4 regions of the Paenibacillus sp. JSM ZJ436 genome follow, and region 4 is predicted to be linked to each of the others. Evidence: riboswitches for the same ligand, from Rfam matches in the RefSeq annotation. Region 4 holds a riboswitch; each other region holds the start of a gene.
The links. A riboswitch is a leader RNA that binds a small molecule or an ion and turns the genes downstream of it on or off. The one in region 4 is predicted to bind cyclic di-AMP.
Positions count from the first base shown of each region.

Region 1: another riboswitch for cyclic di-AMP. It lies ahead of ACH6EH_RS19115 (C40 family peptidase); the one in region 4 lies ahead of ACH6EH_RS14315 (C40 family peptidase).
Region 2: another riboswitch for cyclic di-AMP. It lies ahead of ACH6EH_RS12250 (TrkH family potassium uptake protein); the one in region 4 lies ahead of ACH6EH_RS14315 (C40 family peptidase).
Region 3: another riboswitch for cyclic di-AMP. It lies ahead of ACH6EH_RS17875 (ubiquitin-like domain-containing protein); the one in region 4 lies ahead of ACH6EH_RS14315 (C40 family peptidase).

Region 1 covers NZ_JBISEO010000024.1:26,903-31,771, forward strand. Annotated here, with positions in the region: gene ACH6EH_RS19105 (M1 family metallopeptidase) at 128-2,116, shown strand; gene ACH6EH_RS19110 (hypothetical protein) at 2,127-2,948, shown strand; cyclic di-AMP (ydaO/yuaA leader) riboswitch at 3,182-3,317, shown strand; gene ACH6EH_RS19115 (C40 family peptidase) at 3,321-3,794, shown strand; gene ACH6EH_RS19120 (GNAT family N-acetyltransferase) at 4,057-4,545, shown strand; gene ACH6EH_RS19125 (c-type cytochrome) at 4,690-4,869, shown strand, end outside.
Region 2 covers NZ_JBISEO010000008.1:62,018-66,886, forward strand. Annotated here, with positions in the region: gene uvrC (excinuclease ABC subunit UvrC) at 1-545, shown strand, start outside; gene ACH6EH_RS12245 (CPBP family intramembrane glutamic endopeptidase) at 750-2,408, opposite strand; cyclic di-AMP (ydaO/yuaA leader) riboswitch at 2,724-2,868, shown strand; gene ACH6EH_RS12250 (TrkH family potassium uptake protein) at 2,961-4,301, shown strand; gene ACH6EH_RS12255 (potassium channel family protein) at 4,316-4,869, shown strand, end outside.
Region 3 covers NZ_JBISEO010000019.1:46,842-51,710, reverse strand. Annotated here, with positions in the region: gene ACH6EH_RS17885 (HD domain-containing protein) at 1-235, shown strand, start outside; gene ACH6EH_RS17880 (TatD family hydrolase) at 336-1,100, shown strand; cyclic di-AMP (ydaO/yuaA leader) riboswitch at 1,307-1,525, shown strand; gene ACH6EH_RS17875 (ubiquitin-like domain-containing protein) at 1,802-3,031, shown strand; gene rnmV (ribonuclease M5) at 3,135-3,683, shown strand; gene rsmA (16S rRNA (adenine(1518)-N(6)/adenine(1519)-N(6))-dimethyltransferase RsmA) at 3,683-4,570, shown strand; gene yabG (sporulation peptidase YabG) at 4,683-4,869, shown strand, end outside.
Region 4 covers NZ_JBISEO010000011.1:31,503-36,371, forward strand. Annotated here, with positions in the region: gene ACH6EH_RS14300 (LacI family DNA-binding transcriptional regulator) at 1-86, shown strand, start outside; gene ACH6EH_RS14305 (hypothetical protein) at 109-636, opposite strand; gene ACH6EH_RS14310 (2Fe-2S iron-sulfur cluster-binding protein) at 697-1,089, opposite strand; gene ACH6EH_RS14315 (C40 family peptidase) at 1,180-1,656, opposite strand; cyclic di-AMP (ydaO/yuaA leader) riboswitch at 1,661-1,794, opposite strand; gene ACH6EH_RS14320 (four-helix bundle copper-binding protein) at 1,968-2,306, opposite strand; gene ACH6EH_RS14325 (PQQ-dependent sugar dehydrogenase) at 2,388-3,536, opposite strand; gene ACH6EH_RS14330 (UDP-N-acetylmuramoyl-L-alanyl-D-glutamate--2,6-diaminopimelate ligase) at 3,600-4,869, opposite strand, start outside.

The DNA of each region.
Region 1 (4,869 bases), on a different contig from region 4:
AAGAACACTGTCTTTAGGCTGCAAGGCTGTCGTAGGCCCTGTCCGTAATTAATTTTATTTTAACTAATAATCATCCCATTGCAAACATATACATGCTGTACATGCTTGTCAACGGGAGGTTATTGAAATGGTCCCACCACGTATCCAGGTCTTTCTCTCATCCATGCTCGCGCTCGTCATGCTGGCAGGAGCATTCCTGCTCATTCCCCGATTCAGCGATAAAGACGCCCCCGCTTTCGGTCCGGAGTCCGGGACAGCACCGTCTGCCGTCAAAGCACCGCTGTCCCCGCCCAAGGTGCAGCCCGACCTGCCGGCCCCTGCCCTCAGCAACCGGCTGGTGGAGTATCACATGGATGTGCGCCTGACGCCGGAAGAGAACCAGTTGACCGGAACACAGACCCTGACCTGGACTCATCCGGGAAAAAAAGCCGTCACCGAGCTTTATTTTCACCTTTATCCCAATGCATTTGCTTCCAAAGATACAACCTTTATGAAGGAATCCGGCGGACGTCTCCGTTCGGATACCATGCCACAGGACGGCTTCGGCTCGATGAGCATTACCGAGGTCAAGACGACAGACGGACTCTCATTGCTGCATCGGCTTCAGTACGTACAGCCGGATGACGGCAATATCAACGATCAGACGCTGGTCAAGCTTCGCCTGCCCCGACCGGTAAAAGGCGGGGAGAGCATCACCCTGCATCTTGGATTTCAAGTGGAGCTGCCTAAAATATTCGCGCGAATGGGAAGCGCGGGGGATTTCACGATGGCCGGGCAGTGGTTTCCGAAGCTCAGTGTCTATGAGCCGGCAGGAACGCGGGGAGCCTCTGAGGAGGGCTGGAACCTTCATCAGTATCACGGAAATTCTGAATTTTATGCCGATTTCGGCATCTACAGCGTACGCATCCGCGTACCGGAGCATTATATCGTCGCCGCGACCGGCTTCCCGACCAAATCCGCAGTCACATCAGACGGCGAAAAAATATATCAGTTTTATGCCGATGATGTCCACGATTTCGCCTGGGCGGCATCCCCTGATTTTATCGCTGCCGAGGAAGCTTTTTCAGCACCCGGGGTGCCGGGAGTCAAGATTAAGCTGTATCTTGATCCGCTGCACAAGCATCTGAAGGACCGCTATTTCGATGCAGCCAAAGCGGCTCTGAAATCCTACAGCAAGTGGTATGGGACGTATCCATACTCCACTCTGTCCATTGTCGTGCCTCCCGAAGAGGGCAATGGCGCCGGCGGCATGGAGTACCCGACACTCATCACAGCCTTCGGGGGCAAGGATGATGCCCCTGGCTATGAGCTGGAGCGCACAGTCATTCATGAGATCGGCCACCAGTATTTCTACGGCATGATTGCCAGCAATGAATTTGAAGAAGCCTGGCTCGATGAAGCCTTCACTTCTTACGCGGAGGAAAAGGTGATGGAGCTGGAATACGGCCTCACTCCGAACACGGCAGCCCAGGCTGCGTCCATTGCCAAGCCCTCCTCCCTGACGCAGGAGGCATGGAAATACGGCTCCCACCAGCATTATGCCCAAAACGTGTATACCCGTGGCAAGCTGGTGCTTCAGGACATACAGCGGCATGTCGGTGCGAAGACGATGGAGAGGATCATGAAAGCCTATGCCCAAAAATATCGCTTCAAGCATCCCACTACAGCGGACTTCCAGCAGGCTGTAGAGCAGATCACCGAATCATCATGGCAGAGCTATTTCGACCACTATGTGTATGGCGCACAGATGATGGATGTTGCCGTGGAAAGTATTGAGGGGGCCTCCACCGGTACAGCAGACCATCCTTCCTATACGACCACAGTGACGCTGAGCAGCCGGGGAGGACCGGTACACCAGGTGCCCGTGACGTTCGCTTTTGAGAATGGAGAAACGATCCGCCGGGTGTGGGACGGCAGCGGCGAGGCTGCACGCTTCAAGGTGACCTCCTCCTCCCCGATGATCTGGGCGATGGCTGATCCCGACTACACGATGGTGCTTGAGAACAAGCATGTGAACAACTATTTAAAGGCCGGCATGGAGGCCAAGCAGGTGACACGCTGGAACCTGAGCGTCACCAAGCTGATCGAGACGCTGTACGGAGCGCTGTCATGGTAGGGGGGATTATATGAGAACATACGCGGGTTTAGGATGGGGAAGTGTGAAGGATCAGTTTTATGTCATTATTCTGCTATTTGTATATCGGCTGCTCTGGGGGTACTGCCTGTATCGCCTCATTTCCTCCATCGTCGTGCCGCTGCTGCTGCGATACCCCGATCCCGCTCCGCATGAGCTGAGCAGACTGCTTTATTTTTTTGAAGGAGAGCTGGCATTGACCCGCGGCGGCCTGCTTCCCGGTGCTGTATGGATGCTGATTCTCCTAGCGGCTGTGCATATTCTGCTGACTCCCTGCATTCGGGCCGGAATGATGTATCATCTACACCGGGAAGCCGAGGGGGAGCGGGGGCTGTTTCTTTTTCAAGGCATGCGGAAACTGTGGAAGCCCTTGACGCTGTTCTATATCCTGGAGCTGATCCTGCTGGGGCTGCCCTTGTATTGGTTACTTCCGGAGGCCCTGCCTTCCTTCATGGAAGCAGCCCGTCATCCGCAGGCGCTGCTGCAGCCGGGACTCTGGGTGCTGGGATGGCTTCTGTATGTATGGATCATCCGTCTGGCTTTGCTGTACATGCAGTTTGGATATACCTCCGGCACAGGAACTCCCGCAGCCCTGCTCTTGTTCCTGCGCCGCCTCGGCAGCGCGCTTCCGCTCTCCCTGCTCATTGGCGGTCTGGCCCTGCTGTCCTCGCTACTGATCGGCGGAATGTCCTTATGGTGGTCGGGCCTGATCGGCCTATTGCTGCAGCAGGCTTCCTATTTCCTGAAGAGCCTTTTTCAGGTGTGGGGAATGGCCTCACAGTATCACGTATTTAAATCATCATCTACAAAATAAAGAGTTATCGATCCACTAAAAAAGGAGCTGCCGACAAGATTGAATCTTGTGGCGACAGCTCCTTTTTGCTGCTTCCCGGGACATCCGTTTCTTTTTTTATTAAATATCGTTCCTTTGTTTGCCAAAATGTAAATACTCTGCTAAAATAACGAAAGTGATAGTAACAAATTTGTCATCTTGATGTCATCATTTATGTACCTAGCCATATTGTCGTTGAGTCCAATACTTTAACATTTTTCAGAAAGCCGAATTTCCGATAGGAAAACGGGGGATCCGTCCTGGGTGAATTGACCTTGTAACAGAGGGGTCATAGGTTAACCTTCTCAACCGAACCCTTAAGCTAACCTCGCAGGCTTGGAAGGAGCTTTTCACGTGAAGAAGAAGTTGGCTGCAGTCTCACTTGGTTTAGCGCTCGCGCTCAGCATTACTGCCGGAAGCGCTTTCGCAGATTCGAAGCTTACCAGCACGATTAAGCCGGTCATGGGCGTAAGCTACAAGATGGGTGGAACAACGACGAAAGGCTTTGATTGTTCCGGATTTACAAGTTATGTGTTCAAGAAGCTCGGTGTCACCTTACCGCGTGTTTCTTCCGCTCAATATAAGGTGGGGACCTCTGTGTCCAAGAGCAGCCTGAAGGCCGGTGATCTCGTATTCTTCAATACGACAGGCCGCGGTGTTTCCCACGTTGGGATTTATGTAGGCAACGGCAAGTTTGCTCATTCCTCCAGCTCCAAAGGAGTCACCATTACCAGCCTCAACTCCAGCTATTTCGCCAAGCGTTATGTCGGAGCCAAGCGGGTCATGAGTGAGAGCAAGTACAAGGCCGTCGCCGTGAATTACAACTAATCCAATTCATGTCATTGACTTGCCTCGAAGCAGATGCGCCAACATCTCTTCGGGGCTTTTGTTTGTGCTATACTTCTATAACGCAGGAAGAAGGCAAAAGGTTTTTCATTTTACAAAAAAATATGTAAAAGCCACAACTTTTTATCTTCTCGTGCGTCTTACTGCTTTAATACCCGTATCCCTGAGTATGAAACACATTTTGGAAAATAATATGGTATATATTCTTAAAGCGTAAACAACCCTTTGCCGTGAGGTGCCTCCCATGATTGACTCATACCCTTTATTTCGAGCAGTTCCCATGACCTTTGAGCATGCAATCGACGTATGCAGCTGGCGTTACCCGGAGCCCTACAATATTTATGGATGGCTCCCTTGGGAGCAAATGGTTCAGCTCGGCGTGGAATTCGGCGATCCCCTCATTCGGGAGGAGCAGTATCTTTCTGTGGTGGATGAGCAGGACAGACTATGGGGGTTCGCACAGCTATTTCCCTTGGACCGGGTCATTCGCATCGGTCTCGGGATGCGACCTGATTGGTGCGGACATGGAATGGGTAAGCGATTTGTGGAGGCCATTGTGGACGAGGCCAAGCGGCGTTATCCAAGCGGCCCCTTAGATCTGGAGGTTTTGGCCTGGAACGAGCGCGCGATCCGCACCTACCGCAAGGCCGGCTTTGGCATTACGGATTCATATGAGAAGCTTACGCCTTCAGGGATGGCCGAGTTTTATTGTATGGAATATGTGCCGGGCTAAAGACTGCATTTTGTCACGATTCTGTGATATTATGGCTTTCAGATGAGCATGTCTGTGCTTTTTTTGTCACAACTGCTTTGCTGTCCCGACAGGATCGTCTATAATAGGAATACATGCACATACATAGGAAAGGACGATTTGACGATGCAGAAATGGATCATGAGCGGCATTTTCTTCTTCTCATGCGCGTTGGCTCTTGTATTGTTGTTCACGCTTCCAGGTAAAGAAGAGGCTGCAGAAGAAGCGAAGCCGACCATGCCGGAGGTTACCATGGTTGCAGCAGACGCTGAAGCCGTACTGAAGAGCAGCTGTATCACCTGTCAC
Region 2 (4,869 bases), on a different contig from region 4:
CGGATGATTATGAGACGATGCGCGAGGTGATCCGGCGCCGCTATGAACGGGTGCTGAAAGAGAATCTTGCCATGCCGGATCTGATCGTTGTGGACGGTGGCAGAGGCCAGATCTCGGCAGCGTCTGACATTTTGCAGAACGAGCTGGGGCTCTTTATCCCGGTCTGTGGTCTGGTCAAGGATGCCAAGCATAAGACAGCCCAGCTGATGGTCGGCGACCCGCCGGAGCCAGTCTCGCTGCCGCGGGACAGCCAGGAGTTCTATCTCCTGCAGCGCATTCAGGATGAGGTGCACCGGTTCGCCATCTCGTTTCACCGCGAGCAGCGTGGCAAGTCGATGGTCACCTCGAAGCTGGATGCCATTCCCGGCATTGGCGAGAAGCGGCGTAAGCTGCTGCTGAAGCATTTCGGCTCGGTGAAGAAGATCAAGGAAGCCAGTATTGAGGATTTCCGCCCGTTATCAATTGGCGACAAGCTGGCGAGGCAGATTCTGAAGGCGTTGAATGACGAGATGGAGACCGAGGGCGGAAACGACCTGAGAGGATGAATTCGCCAAAGCAAGATTAGGGCTGTCTCGAAAATGGATTCATGTTTAACGAGACAACTCCTGCAACTCCCTTGAGTGAAATATGAAGCACAAATAAAGACATGGAAGAGTCAGGGCGGTTAGCCCAGCTCTTCCATGTCTTTATTTGGGTGGTTCAAAGAAACAGCCTCATTATAGTGTCATCGCAGTGCTGTATGAATCGCTTTATGCTGCGGGACCGGGAAGCGTCCTCGGACGATGGAAGATATGGATCAGATACGCCACGAGGGCTGGCAGCAGCATGTAGAAGATGCCTGTGAGCAGGTTCCCTGTTCCATTCATCATCGCCAGGCTGAAGCCCATCAGGATGCTGTTGAAGATAATATGGGAGAACATGACCGCCAAATATCCATACCGCAGAAAGATAAAGCTGAACAGTAAACCGATAACGATGAGCTCGATCGGCCTTGATATGACTGGGAAAATAGGATACAGCGTATGCCCCAGCGCCCAAATCAGGGACGAAATCAGACTTGCGGCCAGTGTGCTCCGGAATATTTTGGACAGCATCTTGATGCCAAACAGGCGATATACGGTTTCTTCCATGATGCCGGCAAACCATGCCATCAGAGGGAACAGCCATGGATACAGCATATTGTAGGGAGATTGGCTGGCGTCAATGGTTGACCATGTGTTCAGTGTCAGCCCGAGAACGACAAAGATCATTGACTGCACGCCCATCAAAATAAATGCCCATACATAACCCAGCTTCATGCTCTGCAGTACATAGCGGCCATAACCGGTCTCACGGACCTCGGGAAAAGGATTTAAGCCATCCTCTTTGAGCCAAAGCCCTGTTCCCCCGGCAAGCGAGAAGTAGACCAGAGCCGAAAAGACCAGGGAGTAGCCGGCATAGAAGAGAAGCCGCCCGCCGATCATCGTCTCCGACATCCCTTGAGCTTCATAGGACGGCAGCATATTGTACACATTCAGCATTTGCGTTACAAACACGATGACTGCAAGCAGAACGCCTCGCTTCCAGGAGATGTACATCCGGGTTCTGACGCTGTAAATGACGGCCAGGATGCCCAGGATGAGGGTGAACAGCCCGTAGCCTAGCAAGGTAAGCAGCACGGCAGCCAAGGTTTGCTGATCGACATAAGCCAGATGAGACTCAGGAGCGGCAAAAGCCGTCTCGAAAGACCGAAGCTGTCCGTTCTCAAAGGTAAAGGCAAGCTGCAGCACCGCTTCCCCTGCTTTAGCATCAGGGTCCCGGTAGATGAGTCCGGGCTCACGTTTGCCTGTGACCATCGTCAGTTGCTCGGGATCATAGCCTGCGCGCTGTACCCAAGGGGCAGCTAAAGCCTGCTTCTCCGCAAGCGTCAGCTCTCCTTCGAGCAGGAGCAGCAGCTGCCGCTGCGCCCGGCCCTCCTGCAGCATGGCGCCCTCATAGCCGGAGTCCTGCGAATCGTAGGTGAAGCCGGCGATCGCTCCGGTATGCATATTGACATCGACATGGATGGCATTGCTATTTCCTTGATCCAGAGTGACCCGGTACAGCTCATAAGGATATTTCTCCTTGAATTGTTCGTCATAGAGCTGCACCAGCTTCTCCTTCATCAGGTAGCCGTAAAGCTCAGAGCGCGCAATATATGTCACTAAGGGCTCTTGGCTGCTGCCGGGAGTCAGCGTCATCTGTTCGGTATAAAAGCGCTGTGCCGCCGCTGCTGCTTCGGATTTGTCGATGGGCTGGGGTGTTGACGCCCCGGAATATAGTGCAGGGTACACCTGCAGGGCGAGAAACAGTATACAGCCGGCCAAAGCCATCAGGAGCAAGGGCTTGAAATCCGGCTTAAGGATCAGCGGGGAGCCTGACCGATTCATGATGTCCCTCCTTTATTGCGAAATGGATTTTTTAGTTTGGTGACTCTGTTGAAGACTTTGTTATTTAGAAGTATATAGGCTGGGATGCCGGGAGCACAAATAAGGGCGCCTGGTCCAAGGGAGGGAACCTTCAAATAACTTGAAAAAAACTGAAAACGCGAAGAAAATTCCGAAAACCTCAGAAAAAGGGATGCTGTGATTCTGGAATATGGCTAATTTGAACCTTTTTACATGGATTTCAGTCAAAAACGGTTTTGGATATTCCGTGGCTGCATGCGTTATAATCACATCATGTCAGAACGTCATGACGATAATTGAATAGATCAGCCGAGTTTCGATAAGAAAACGGGGGAACCATGTAATTGGGGTGAATTTCGCTTTTTGCAGGAGAAGCGAATAGGGCAGCCTGTGATATGCCCGAATCCGTCAGCTAACCTCGTAGGCTGTGTGCACAGGGACCCAAACGCGATAAAAAGGCATTGGATTTCCAGTGTCTTTTTTATGTGCCATTTTTAAGAGGTGAGCAAAGTGAAACGGAAGTTGAAATGGAAGCTGAAATGGAAGCTAAAATGGCTCCGCTTGTCCCCGCCGCAGTTTCTGGTTGCGGGCTTTAGTGCCATTATTTTGACCGGGGCTTTTCTGCTGATGCTTCCCATAGCCAGCGAAAGCGGGGAAGGGCTCGGATTTATGGACGCCTTGTTTACGGCCACCTCTGCAACCTGCGTTACGGGTCTTGTCGTTGTGGATACAGAAACGTTCTTCAGCACGTTTGGGGAAATCGTCATTATGTGTATGATACAAGTAGGCGGTCTGGGCTTTATGACGATGGCTACCTTGATTGCGCTGGTTCTCAAGCGCCGAATCTCGCTCAAGGATCGGCTGATCCTGCAGGAGGCCATGAATCAGACCGCTATGGAAGGGATCGTGAGGCTGATCCGAAGAGTGCTGCTGTACTCCTTGTATATTGAAGGGGTGGCGGTAATCATTTATACGGCCAGATGGGCATTCGATATGCCCTTGGGCAAAGCGGCCTATTTTGCCGTTTTCCACGCGATCAGCCTGTTTAACAATGCGGGCTTTGATCTGTTTGGAGATTTCAGAAGCCTGACGGGTTATGTCAGTGACCCCTTTGTAAATCTTACGAGCTTATTTCTTATTATATCCGGCGGAATCGGTTTTATTGTGATGTCAGAAATCGTAGATTATAAAACCCGGCGGAAGCTGTCCCTGCACTCCAAGGTGGTGCTGTCCATGACGGGAGCGCTGATTGTGGTCGGTACGGTCATTATATTTATATTTGAATTTACGAATGTCAAAACGCTGGGCGCACTGGGCTGGGACGGCAAGCTGTGGGGCTCCTTGTTCCAGTCGGTCACGCCGCGGACGGCAGGGGCCAACACCTTGAATATTCCGGATTTGCGCCAGGCCACTCAGTTTTTTATCATTATTCTTATGTTTATTGGAGCATCCCCGGGATCGGCGGGCGGCGGAATCAAGACGACGACCTTTACGATTATGATCGGTGCCGTCATTTCGATGATTCGCGGACGCGATGATATCGTGCTGTTCCGTCACCGGCTGGCGCAGGAGCGGATCTTTAAGGCACTGACGGTCTCCCTGCTGGCTCTGTTGTTTATTGTAGCGGTAGCCATGGTGCTCTCTACAACGGAGGATGCGAGCTTTTTGGCGATTCTGTTTGAAACGGCCTCGGCGTTCTCTACGGTAGGATTGTCCATGGGACTGACGCCCGAGCTGTCCTTGCTCGGCAAGGTGCTAATTACGGTGACCATGTTTGCGGGCCGGGTCGGACTGCTGACACTCGTATTCGCGCTCGGACCAAAGAAGGGAAAAGAGCTGTACCGGTATCCGGAAGGCAAAATGATTATTGGATAAGGGGATAGAAGGACATGAAACCAAAACAGTTTGCGGTGATCGGCCTTGGTCGCTTCGGCGCCAGTCTGGCGCTGGAGCTGATGGACCTTGGCTATGAGGTGCTGGGCGTGGACCGGGACGAAGAGATTGTGGAGGATATGAGCGATCTGCTGACACATACCGTTGTTGCGGATGCTACGGATGAAGAGGTGCTGAAATCGCTAGGCATCCGAAATTTTGACTGCGGGATTGTGGCCATCGGCGATGATATCCAGACGAGCATCCTGACGGCAATTCAGCTCAAGGAGCTTGGTGTGAAGACGGTCGTAGCCAAAGCGATCTCGGTGCTGCACGGAAGGGCTCTGGATAAGCTGGGCGTGGATCGCGTGATTTTTCCGGAGCGGGATATGGGCATCCGGGTCGCGCATCAGCTCGTGACTCCCAATCTGGTGGACTATATGGAGCTGTCGAAGGATTATCTGCTGGTGGAGATGACCGTAACCGAATGCATGGACGGCAAAACGCTCAGCGAGCTGAACACCCGGACGCGATACGGAGTGAGCGTCGTGGCTCTCAATCAGCATAAGGG
Region 3 (4,869 bases), on a different contig from region 4:
TTTTCCGACCGATCTGCCCTATGATGAATTTCCTTCAGGCTCTATAGCAAGCCATAAGCAGATTTTACTACTGGACCGGTTTGATCAGCTGCGGGAAATCTCCGAGGTATCAGACATTGTGCGCTCCATCAGCGGCATTCACCGCGGACGCTCCCATCTATACTACCCGGAGGACAAGCTGAGAACGGTGTGGGACACATTGCCCGCTGACGTCACCAGTCTGCTTGCACGGTAGTGCACAGGAACCTGTGGCTGCTCATGTCCAGATCGAGCTGGAATGATGGATACAAAGGTCAAGCTGATTTATTTTCGACAGGAAGGGAGCTTTACACGTTATGTTATTCGACACTCATACCCATTTGGATTCTGCAGCCTTTGATGAGGACCGTGAAGCCGTCATTCAACGGGCAGTAGACCAGGGAATTACGCGTATGATCAACATTGGCTTCAATCGTGAGACCATCCCGACGACGATGCAGCTCGCTGAAAAATATGATTTTATATATGCAGCCGTAGGCTGGCATCCGGTAGACGCCATTGCGATGAAGGAGGAGGACCTGGAGTGGATTGCCTCTCTGACCGCTCACCGGAAGGTTGTAGCCATTGGCGAAATTGGACTGGACTACCATTGGGACACGTCTCCCAAAGAGATACAGCATAAGGTGTTCCGGCAGCAGATTCAGCTGGCGAAGGAGCTGAATCTGCCCATCGTGATTCATAATCGGGATGCGCATGAGGATGTCCTGCGAATTCTGAAGGAGGAAAAAGCGTCGGAGGTGGGCGGCGTCATGCACTCCTTCTCCGGCAGCTGGGAAACGGCCAAGCAGTGCCTGCATATGGGCTTTCATATTTCCTTCGGCGGACCCATTACGTTCAAAAATGCCAAACAGCCTAAAGAGGTGCTGACACAGGTGCCGCTGGACCGCCTTTTACTGGAAACCGATGCGCCATATTTGACACCGCACCCGTTCCGGGGAAAAAGAAATGAGTCCTCTTACGTGAAGTATGTGGCAGAGCAAGCCGCTGCATTGAAGGGGTTGTCTCTGGAAGAAATTAGTGAAATTACAACCCGAAATGGTCTGGAACGATTTGGGATTTGATGAAATCGGGAGCAAAAGCGGTGAAAAAGCGAGTATTTGCGATGAATTAAGATTTTATCATCAAAAACGGTCCGATTATTACAATAATTTAACTATTTATCAGAAAAAATGTGGTTGAACGTTGCTTTACAACCTGCATGTAAAGAGAGTATCATCTTTTCAGTACTTATGAAGCGCTGGTTTGACACCAGCAGCATATTCATTTACAAACCGTCTCGCTTAATCTCCAGATCATGGAGAACGGGGGAACCGATACAGGGTCAACGAGCAACCATACATAAGGGCTGTGAGCACTGTATTTGATTTCAATTCGGGTCTTTGGGGTGAATTTGAGGGCAGCCGCCATGAGCGGTTGACTCGAGATAGGGCGTCTCTCTTACGTCCGAACCCGACAGCTAACCCCGTAAGCGTAAATAAGAGAGGCAACGGTCGTGCATCCTTTCCAAGACTACAGCTGGAAAAGCCACGAGAAGAGTCTCTAATACTCTTTTTCGGGCTTTTTTTATATTCAGAATATTGGAGAGAGCGCCATCATACCCTGGGATACACAAGGGGGGTGGCAGAACACATGCACGAACAGACGGGGCGTAACGCAGGGTGCACATCTATAGCGGGGCACTCTGTGAGACAAATTTGCTATAGTCGCGTCATATACACTCATGCATGATCTAGAGGGCGGGGCTATGAAGGAGGATGAAGCAGTGGGCGTTTTACAACCAGAACAGACCCATGATTCACAATCATCCAGCATGTCATACGCATTACGATGGAAGCATGATTTTCTGCGTCAACTGATGCTGGCGGCCTTTGGCACCATCACCATTACGCTGCTCGTACTGCTGATTATACACAACCAGTCGGGCAAAGAAATTCACCTGGTGGTCGATGGACGGGTGACCACGGTGGAAACGAATGAGGCCATGCTGCAAAATGTGCTGGAAGAGCATTCGATCTCGCTGAAGCCGCAGGATGAAATATCCATGCCGCTAAACGGAAGTCTTCAGGATGGAGACCGGATCGTCATTCAGCGTGCGGTTCCTATTACAGTTACCGCAGACGGCAATACGCAAACGGTATTTACAACCCAGGACACTGTACAGAACGTGCTGAACAAAGCCGGCATTACCGTCCAGGATGAAGATAAAGTAACTCCTGCACTGGACAGCAAGCTGTCCGAGGCTTCCGACATTCGCGTTATTCGCGTAAGTAAGCAGCAGGTACAAGAAGAAGAGGTCCGCGAATACCGGGTCATCAAGACGTCAGACCCTTCGCTTCTGAAGGGCGATAACCGGGTGGTTCAAGCGGGAGAGCAGGGACTGATCATTCACCATATTGAGAAGGTGTATGAAGATGGACAGCTGGTTTCCAAACAAGTGGTGTCCAAGGAAGTCGAACGCAAGACGATGGATAAAGTGATCGCGGTCGGCACGAAGAAGCCGCCGGAGCCGGTGAAGGAAGAGCCGGTCGTTCAGGCTGTAAAGCCAACGACTGTAGCCAAGACGACGACTAAGACCTCGGCGAAGACGCCTGCCGTTCAGCCAAAGGCCGCCGTTCAGTCGAGCTCAAGCTCAGAGAGTAAGCAGAACAACGTCGTTTCTAAAGCCGGTATTGATTTTGAATATAAGAAAGTGCTGAACAATGTATCCATGACGGCGTACTCCTCGGAGCAGCCGGGCATCGGTACGAAGACCGCTTCCGGTACGCGTGTTACGGAAGGCCGCACCATCGCTGTAGATCCTAACGTCATTCCGATTGGCTGGTGGGTTTATATTGAGGGCATTGGCTTCCGCCGTGCCGAAGATACAGGCGGTGCGATCAAGGGCAACAAGATTGACGTGTATTACGACTCGCTGCGTGCAGCACTGAACTTCGGACGCAAGAACGGGCATACCGTGTATGTCATTGGACCCGTCAAGCCGGAATCGAACTAATGTTTTACTTTTCCATGAGAAATAGGCTACTATTTATGTAATATAATGAGATGCTAAGAAGAGGATATGATCCTCTTCTTTTTTTTGGAAGGACGAATGAAGCATGATTAAGGAAGTTATTGTGGTGGAGGGCCGGGATGATACGGTCGCGGTGAAGCGTGCTGTAGAGGCCGATACGATAGAGACGGGAGGCTCTGCGGTAAACCGAGCAGTCATTGCCAAGGTGAAGCTTGCGCAGGAGCGGCGAGGTGTCATTATTCTGACAGACCCCGACCATGCGGGAGAGCGGATTCGCAAAATCATTGATGCCAAGGTGCCGGGCTGCAAGCACGCGTTTATTCCGGAGGCTGATGCGACCCGCAAGGGCGATATCGGTGTCGAGAATGCATCTGTTGAGGCGATCCGGCATGCCCTCTCACGCGTGCATACAGCGTTCGATAAAGCGGACAGCCTGATCTCCATGGAGGAGGTTATTGAGGCGGGGCTGCTGCTGCATCCAGATGCGGCGGCAAGACGCATGCAGATCGGCAATCAGCTTGGTATCGGCTATTGCAATGGCAAGCAGCTGCTGAAGCGGCTTGCTATGTTTCAAATTACACCGGAGGAATTTCAGGCAGCGGCTGCTACGCTTGAAGACGGAGGGAAGCATTAATGGGAACTGAAGATATATCAACACCGAAACGAACGAAGGAGATCATTGCCCGGCACGGTTTTTCATTTAAGAAAAGCCTCGGCCAGAATTTCCTGATTGACCAGAATATTTTGCACAATATCGTGAAGGCTGCTGATCTGACCAAGGAGAAGGGAGCTTTGGAAATCGGCCCGGGCATCGGTGCACTGACCGAGAAGCTCGCTCAGCAGGCCGGTACGGTCACCGCAGTGGAGATTGACCAGCGCTTGATCCCCATCCTGCAGGAGGTGCTGGAGCCGTATCCCAACGTGTCTGTGGAGCATGGCGACGTGCTCAAGGTCAATCTGAAGGAGCTGTTTGCAAGGCGCTTTGACGGGGTATCCAAGGTGAGCGTCGTTGCCAACCTTCCGTATTATGTGACGACCCCGATTATGATGAAGCTGCTGGAGGAGAAGCTCCCCTTGGAGAATATTGTGGTCATGATCCAGAAGGAGGTTGCGCAGCGCATGGCGGCCTCCCCGGGCAGTAAGGATTATGGCAGCTTGAGCATTGCGGTGCAGTATTATGCAGAGCCGCGGCTGGTCTGCACGGTGCCGCACACCGTCTTTATTCCGCAGCCGAACGTAGAGTCGGCGGTCATCCGGCTTCAGGTTCGGGATCAGCCTGCTGTTGCGGTGAAGAATGAGCAGCACTTTTTCGAGGTGATCCAGGCCTCCTTCGCCCAGCGCAGAAAGACGATTGCGAACAATCTGAAGAGCAAATATTTCCCGAAGGATGGGCGGGAGCAGCTGGAAGGTCTGCTGCAGGAGGCCGGGATTGAGCCGACCCGCCGCGGAGAGACGCTAAGTATGGAGGAGTATGCACGGCTGAGTGATGTGCTGCTGGAAGCCGGGATTGGGCTTTCTTAAATACCTGCAAGACGCTGCAAATAAACCGGGGAGATGCTCCCCGGTTTATTTGTGCTTGGCGCGAACCTTTCCCGGCCTGCGCCCATAGGATGAAGTCAGGGGGGATGCTGAAATGAATTTAGGAGACCTGGTCGTCCGCAGGTCGTATGGCGGGGATGTGACGTTCCGGATCGAGTCGGTACGTCCCAACGCAGCGGTGATCAAGGGAACAGATTTCCGGCTGCTGGCGGATGCACCCCTGAGCGATCTGGTGCCTGCTGCGCGGCCTGCGGTCAGCGAGCGCACCAAGCAGGCTCAAA
Region 4 (4,869 bases):
CGCTGGAACGGCGCCTGCATCGCCCGGGGGCACCGGTGGAAACGATCATGCTTTCTACCCGGCTAATTCCGCGGAAATCGGCCTAAAGGTCACTGCCGGCAGTAGATATCATAAAGTGATCCTGCTCCATCGGCTGTCATATTGCTGCAGCCGAGGATGAAGTGAAACCGGCTCGTCCAGAAGCAGCAAGCGAATCTTGACAATCCACTCCTGAAACACATGATAAGAGGCGAAGGCATTGGCTGTTGCTCCGGACACCAGCAGAAAATACGGAGCTGGATTCTTCTCGGTCAGATGGCGGAGGGCGGCTTCGATCGGGACGTATTTTTTCCGTTTGCCTTCCCAGGCGTCCAGCTCGATATCCTCCCTGCCCTGCTCCTGAATCCAGTCCTGTAATGCGTGTTCTCTTTTATAAAAGGAGGTCCCCTCTCGTTTGTACATTCGTTTCATCGTCTGTTCATGGAGCGGATACAGGACAAGCCGCTGAAAAGCCTGCTCCGTCTTCACCTGTACCGCTTGAGACAGCCCTTGCTCTCTGCCGATTTCTTCAAAAGGATCATAATAGATCAGTGTGCCTTTGGTTGTCTCCACAGGGGGGACATATCCATAGGGCACCTTTTGCAGGTTTCGAGTCATACACATTCCCTCCTAACCGTTATACAAGATAGCATGCGGCATCTGGCGCTCTCCTTATTCCTAGAAATAAGGCGCGTGCCGAATCGTCATATCTCCGGGCTGCTTCACCTTGGCTTGGCAGCCTAACCGGTAGCCTTCCTCCAGCTCCTCCGGATCGAGCCGAGCCTCCTCAGCCTCGTTCGGAGCGGAGAGCAGCTCCTCTCCTTCCAATATGATGCAGCGGCATCGCGCACAGGTTCCACGTTTGCAAAAGGAGTTCCATTCAACCTGATGCGTCTCCGCGATCTGAAGAACGGTCTCCCCGATGATTGGCTCTACCGACCTCTGCACACCGGATTTAATGAGAAGCAGGGTGCGCTCTTCGTCCCGCTCCGTTGTGATCACGAGCTCCGGCTCAGGATTAGAAGCGGGCCGCCGGCGTTGATGCAGATATGACTTCAGTCGCTTGAGCATGGAATCACCCCCTCCTTCATATCTCCATGATACACAAAAAGCCTGCGAAATTCATCGCAGGCCCCTGATTCCAATCATAATACCTCTTGCTTAGCTGATTTCGCCCACCATCTGGATGTAATCCTTCTGGTCGATCACCCGGCGTGCAGTCACGTACTTGCTGTCATAGTAAGACTCGCTCAGCTTGCTGATTCTTACACCTTTACTGGTGGAAGCATGCGCAAATTGACCGTTACCAATATAGACACCGGCATGAGATACGCCTCTGCCCGTCGTGTTAAAGAATACCAGATCACCAAGCCTTAAATCATCACGCTCTACCTTCACACCAACGGTAGCCTGGGCTGCGGAGGTACGTGGCAGGTCTACATTATACTTGCTAAATATGTACAAAATGAACCCGGAGCAGTCAAATCCACTTACGGTCGTGCCGCCCCACTTATAAGGGGTTCCGACAAGCTTAGTCACTTCAGCTTGGAGCTTCGGCCCCTGATCTGCGAATGCCGTAACCGCACCCGATGAAAAGATTAAAGCAGAACCTAGTACAGACAATAGCAGCTTCTTCAAAAGATAGTGCTCCCTTCGGTGCCTACGGAGTTAGCTAAGGGTTCGGTTAAGGGTCCCCTATATTCCCTCTCAAACAAGAATAATTCACCCGGCAGTGGTTCCCCCGTTTTCTATATCGAAATTCGGCATATTGATGAAATTTTTGTAACTCTCTCCCTTAATGTAGTACATTAAAGGACAAGCTGTCAATCATTTTTGTAACCAATTTGTCATGGGTTTCAGTCAGGGCTTGGAGCATGACAAAAACGGCCCAAACACATTCTTTAGGAAGTGTTTAGGGCCGTTTATAGGACTTCATAATAGCGTATTAGTTAGGCCGCCATCTCCCGGCAGGCCTTGGCGCACGAGAAGCAGGCCTCCGCACATTGACGGCAGTGCTCATGCTCGTGCTTGCTGCACTCGTTTCCGCAAGCCTCGCACATTTCAGCACAAGCCTCACAAATTTGCTTCATATAGCTGCTATTCATCGACATTGCTTGAGCTGCAAAAGCGCAGAGCTCTGCACATTCCCGATCCAGCTGGATACATTCCTTCATCATTTGCAGGTCTTCTTCCTCCAGGCAGGCATTGTAGCAGCGATTGCATGCCTGCATGCAGCGCAGGCACTCGTCAATACATTGCTGAAGCTTTTCAGGTGATATGGTTGACATAAGATGTGCTCCTTTCCTGTAAAAGATTTATTCTGCCCTAGACAGGTCTCCATTATCATTAACCAGAACCCGCATATTTAATCATTTCTGCTCTTGCTTCGGCTGAAGCAGCAGCAGGCGGTCATCTCCTGGAGATGGTGTCCCGCGTCCGTCGGTATTGTTCGTAATGAGGTAAACTCTATCCTCACTCTTCTGTACATCGCGAATTCTGCCGACACCGTCCAGCACGGTGTTCAGCTTCTTCTTTTCAAGATCAAAGCGGTATAATGCTTCTCCCCTCAGACCCGCAATCAGGAGCATGTCCTCTCGTTCATAAAGAGTTCCCGAAGGGGCAATGGCTTCCTCGCCGGTATGAAACAAAGGAGGTACCATCCCTTCCTGCTGCTCATCCCCGATGTTATCCGGCCAGCCATAATTACTGCCCGGCTCAATGCTGTTTATCTCATCATGCCCGCCGACACGGCCGCTGGGACCATGCTCGGAATTGAACATGCGCCCTGCCGCATCCCAGGCAAGACCTTGAGAATTGCGGTGTCCGTAGGAATACACATAGGAGTTCGGAAAAGGATTGTCATCCGGGATCGAGCCATCCGGGTTCATACGTAATATTTTCCCTCCCAGGCTCTCGACATTCTGTGCCATCTCTCCTTCACCTGCATCCCCGGTAGTCAAATACAGCTTCTCATCGGGCCCCCATTTCATGCGTCCGCCATTATGCACATTAGAGCCCGGGATGTCCTCAATGAACGCCTCGACCTCCTGCCAAGCCTCTTCCTCCTGTCGAATGAGTATGACGCGATTCTTCATTTCGCCGCCTTCCTCGTACGTGTGATAAGCGTAAGCTAATCGGCTGCTAGCAAAGTCCGGGGCCAGCACAAGGCCCAATAGCCCCCCTTCACCCTGCGCCTTAACAGGCTGCTTCGTATCCACCGGAAGACGCTCCCGATGACCATCCTTCAGCGATACAATCTGTCCTTCCCGTTCACTGATGTAAATATCCTTCCCGGAGATCGCAATGGACCATGGAATCTGCAATTCTTCTGCGACTACGCTGTACGTGTACGACCCGTCGGAGCTTTCCTGCTCACTATTCTGCTTCGGCGCTTGGCTGCCGGAAGAATGCTGATCCACAGGGGCTTCCTGGTCCCCGGATGACTCATCCTGTACCGGACTGGATGAGCACGAGGACAATAACGCCGCGGACAGTAACCATATCCAGGTTTTTTTCATGTGCTGAACCTCCTCTGTTTCGATAAATAAAAATACTGCCGGATTTCCGGCAGTATTTAACATTTACACCCGCACCATATGAGACTGGACAATGTCGGCATCACTCATCTGCTGCAACCCGTCAGAAGTGTAGAGGAATTTCTCGTGTCCGCGCCCAGTAATCAGAATCCGATCGCCTGCATTCGCCGAATAAATGGCTTGGAGAATCGCATCCTGACGGTTCGCGACAAATTCACTTTTAGACAAATGCTGCTCCGACAGCCCCTGCCTCATATCGAGAAAAATATCTTCAATTTGCTCTGAGTATACATTGTCTGACGTAAATACAACACCATCTGCCAAATCAGCCGCAATACCGGCCATGATGGGACGCTTCAATCGGTCTCTTTCACCTCGACAGCCCATGACGCAAATAATTTTGCCTGAAGTGCACTCTCGAGCCGTTAGCAGTGCAGCTTTCAGCCCTTCCGGATTGTGGGCATAATCTATGGTAATATTAAAGTTTTGGCCCGTCGATACATCCTCAAATCTTCCGGATATTCCTGTAAAGGATTGCAGCCCTCGGGTAATCTCATCCCAGGACAGCCCTTCGCATGAGCAGATCGCAGCCGCTGCAAGGGCATTGTACACATTATGAAGTCCTGGAACCTTTAATACTACAGGGTACTGATCCCCCGTATAGGTCTGAATTGTGAACCTGGAGCCTTGGTCGGATCTTTCGACCTGAATGCCGCGGAGATGACAGTCTTCACCGAGGCCATAAGTAACCACCTGTGCGGCCGTTCTTTTAGCATAGTATGCGGATGCAGCATCGTCTCCGTTCAACACCGCGGTTTTCTGCATATCGTCTACGCTATTGCCAAGTCTTGAGAACAGCAGCTCCTTAGAGCCTCGATACTCGTCCATATGATGATGATAGTCCAGATGATCGTGGGCGAGATTTGTAAATGCAGCGGTTTGAAAACCACAGCCCAGCACTCTCCCCATATCCAGACCATGAGAGGATACCTCTACGACCGCGTACTCGGCACCGGCATTCGCAATCGTTCTTAAGAATTTCTGAAGTCGCAATGGATCCGGCGTTGTGTTCACGGCTTCTTCCTGAATGTCTTTATAGGTCATACTCAAGGTGCCAACACTACCCGCATTGCGGCCGGATGCATTGAGGAGATGCTCCACCATATGGGCGGTGGTTGTTTTGCCGTTCGTCCCGGTAATGCCGATCAGGCGAAGTCCACAGGATGGATTGTCATAAAAAGCATTGGCGATGATCGGCAGCGCACGCCGGGTGTCAGGCACGATGACGAGACTCACTTCCGGTGGTACACCGGGA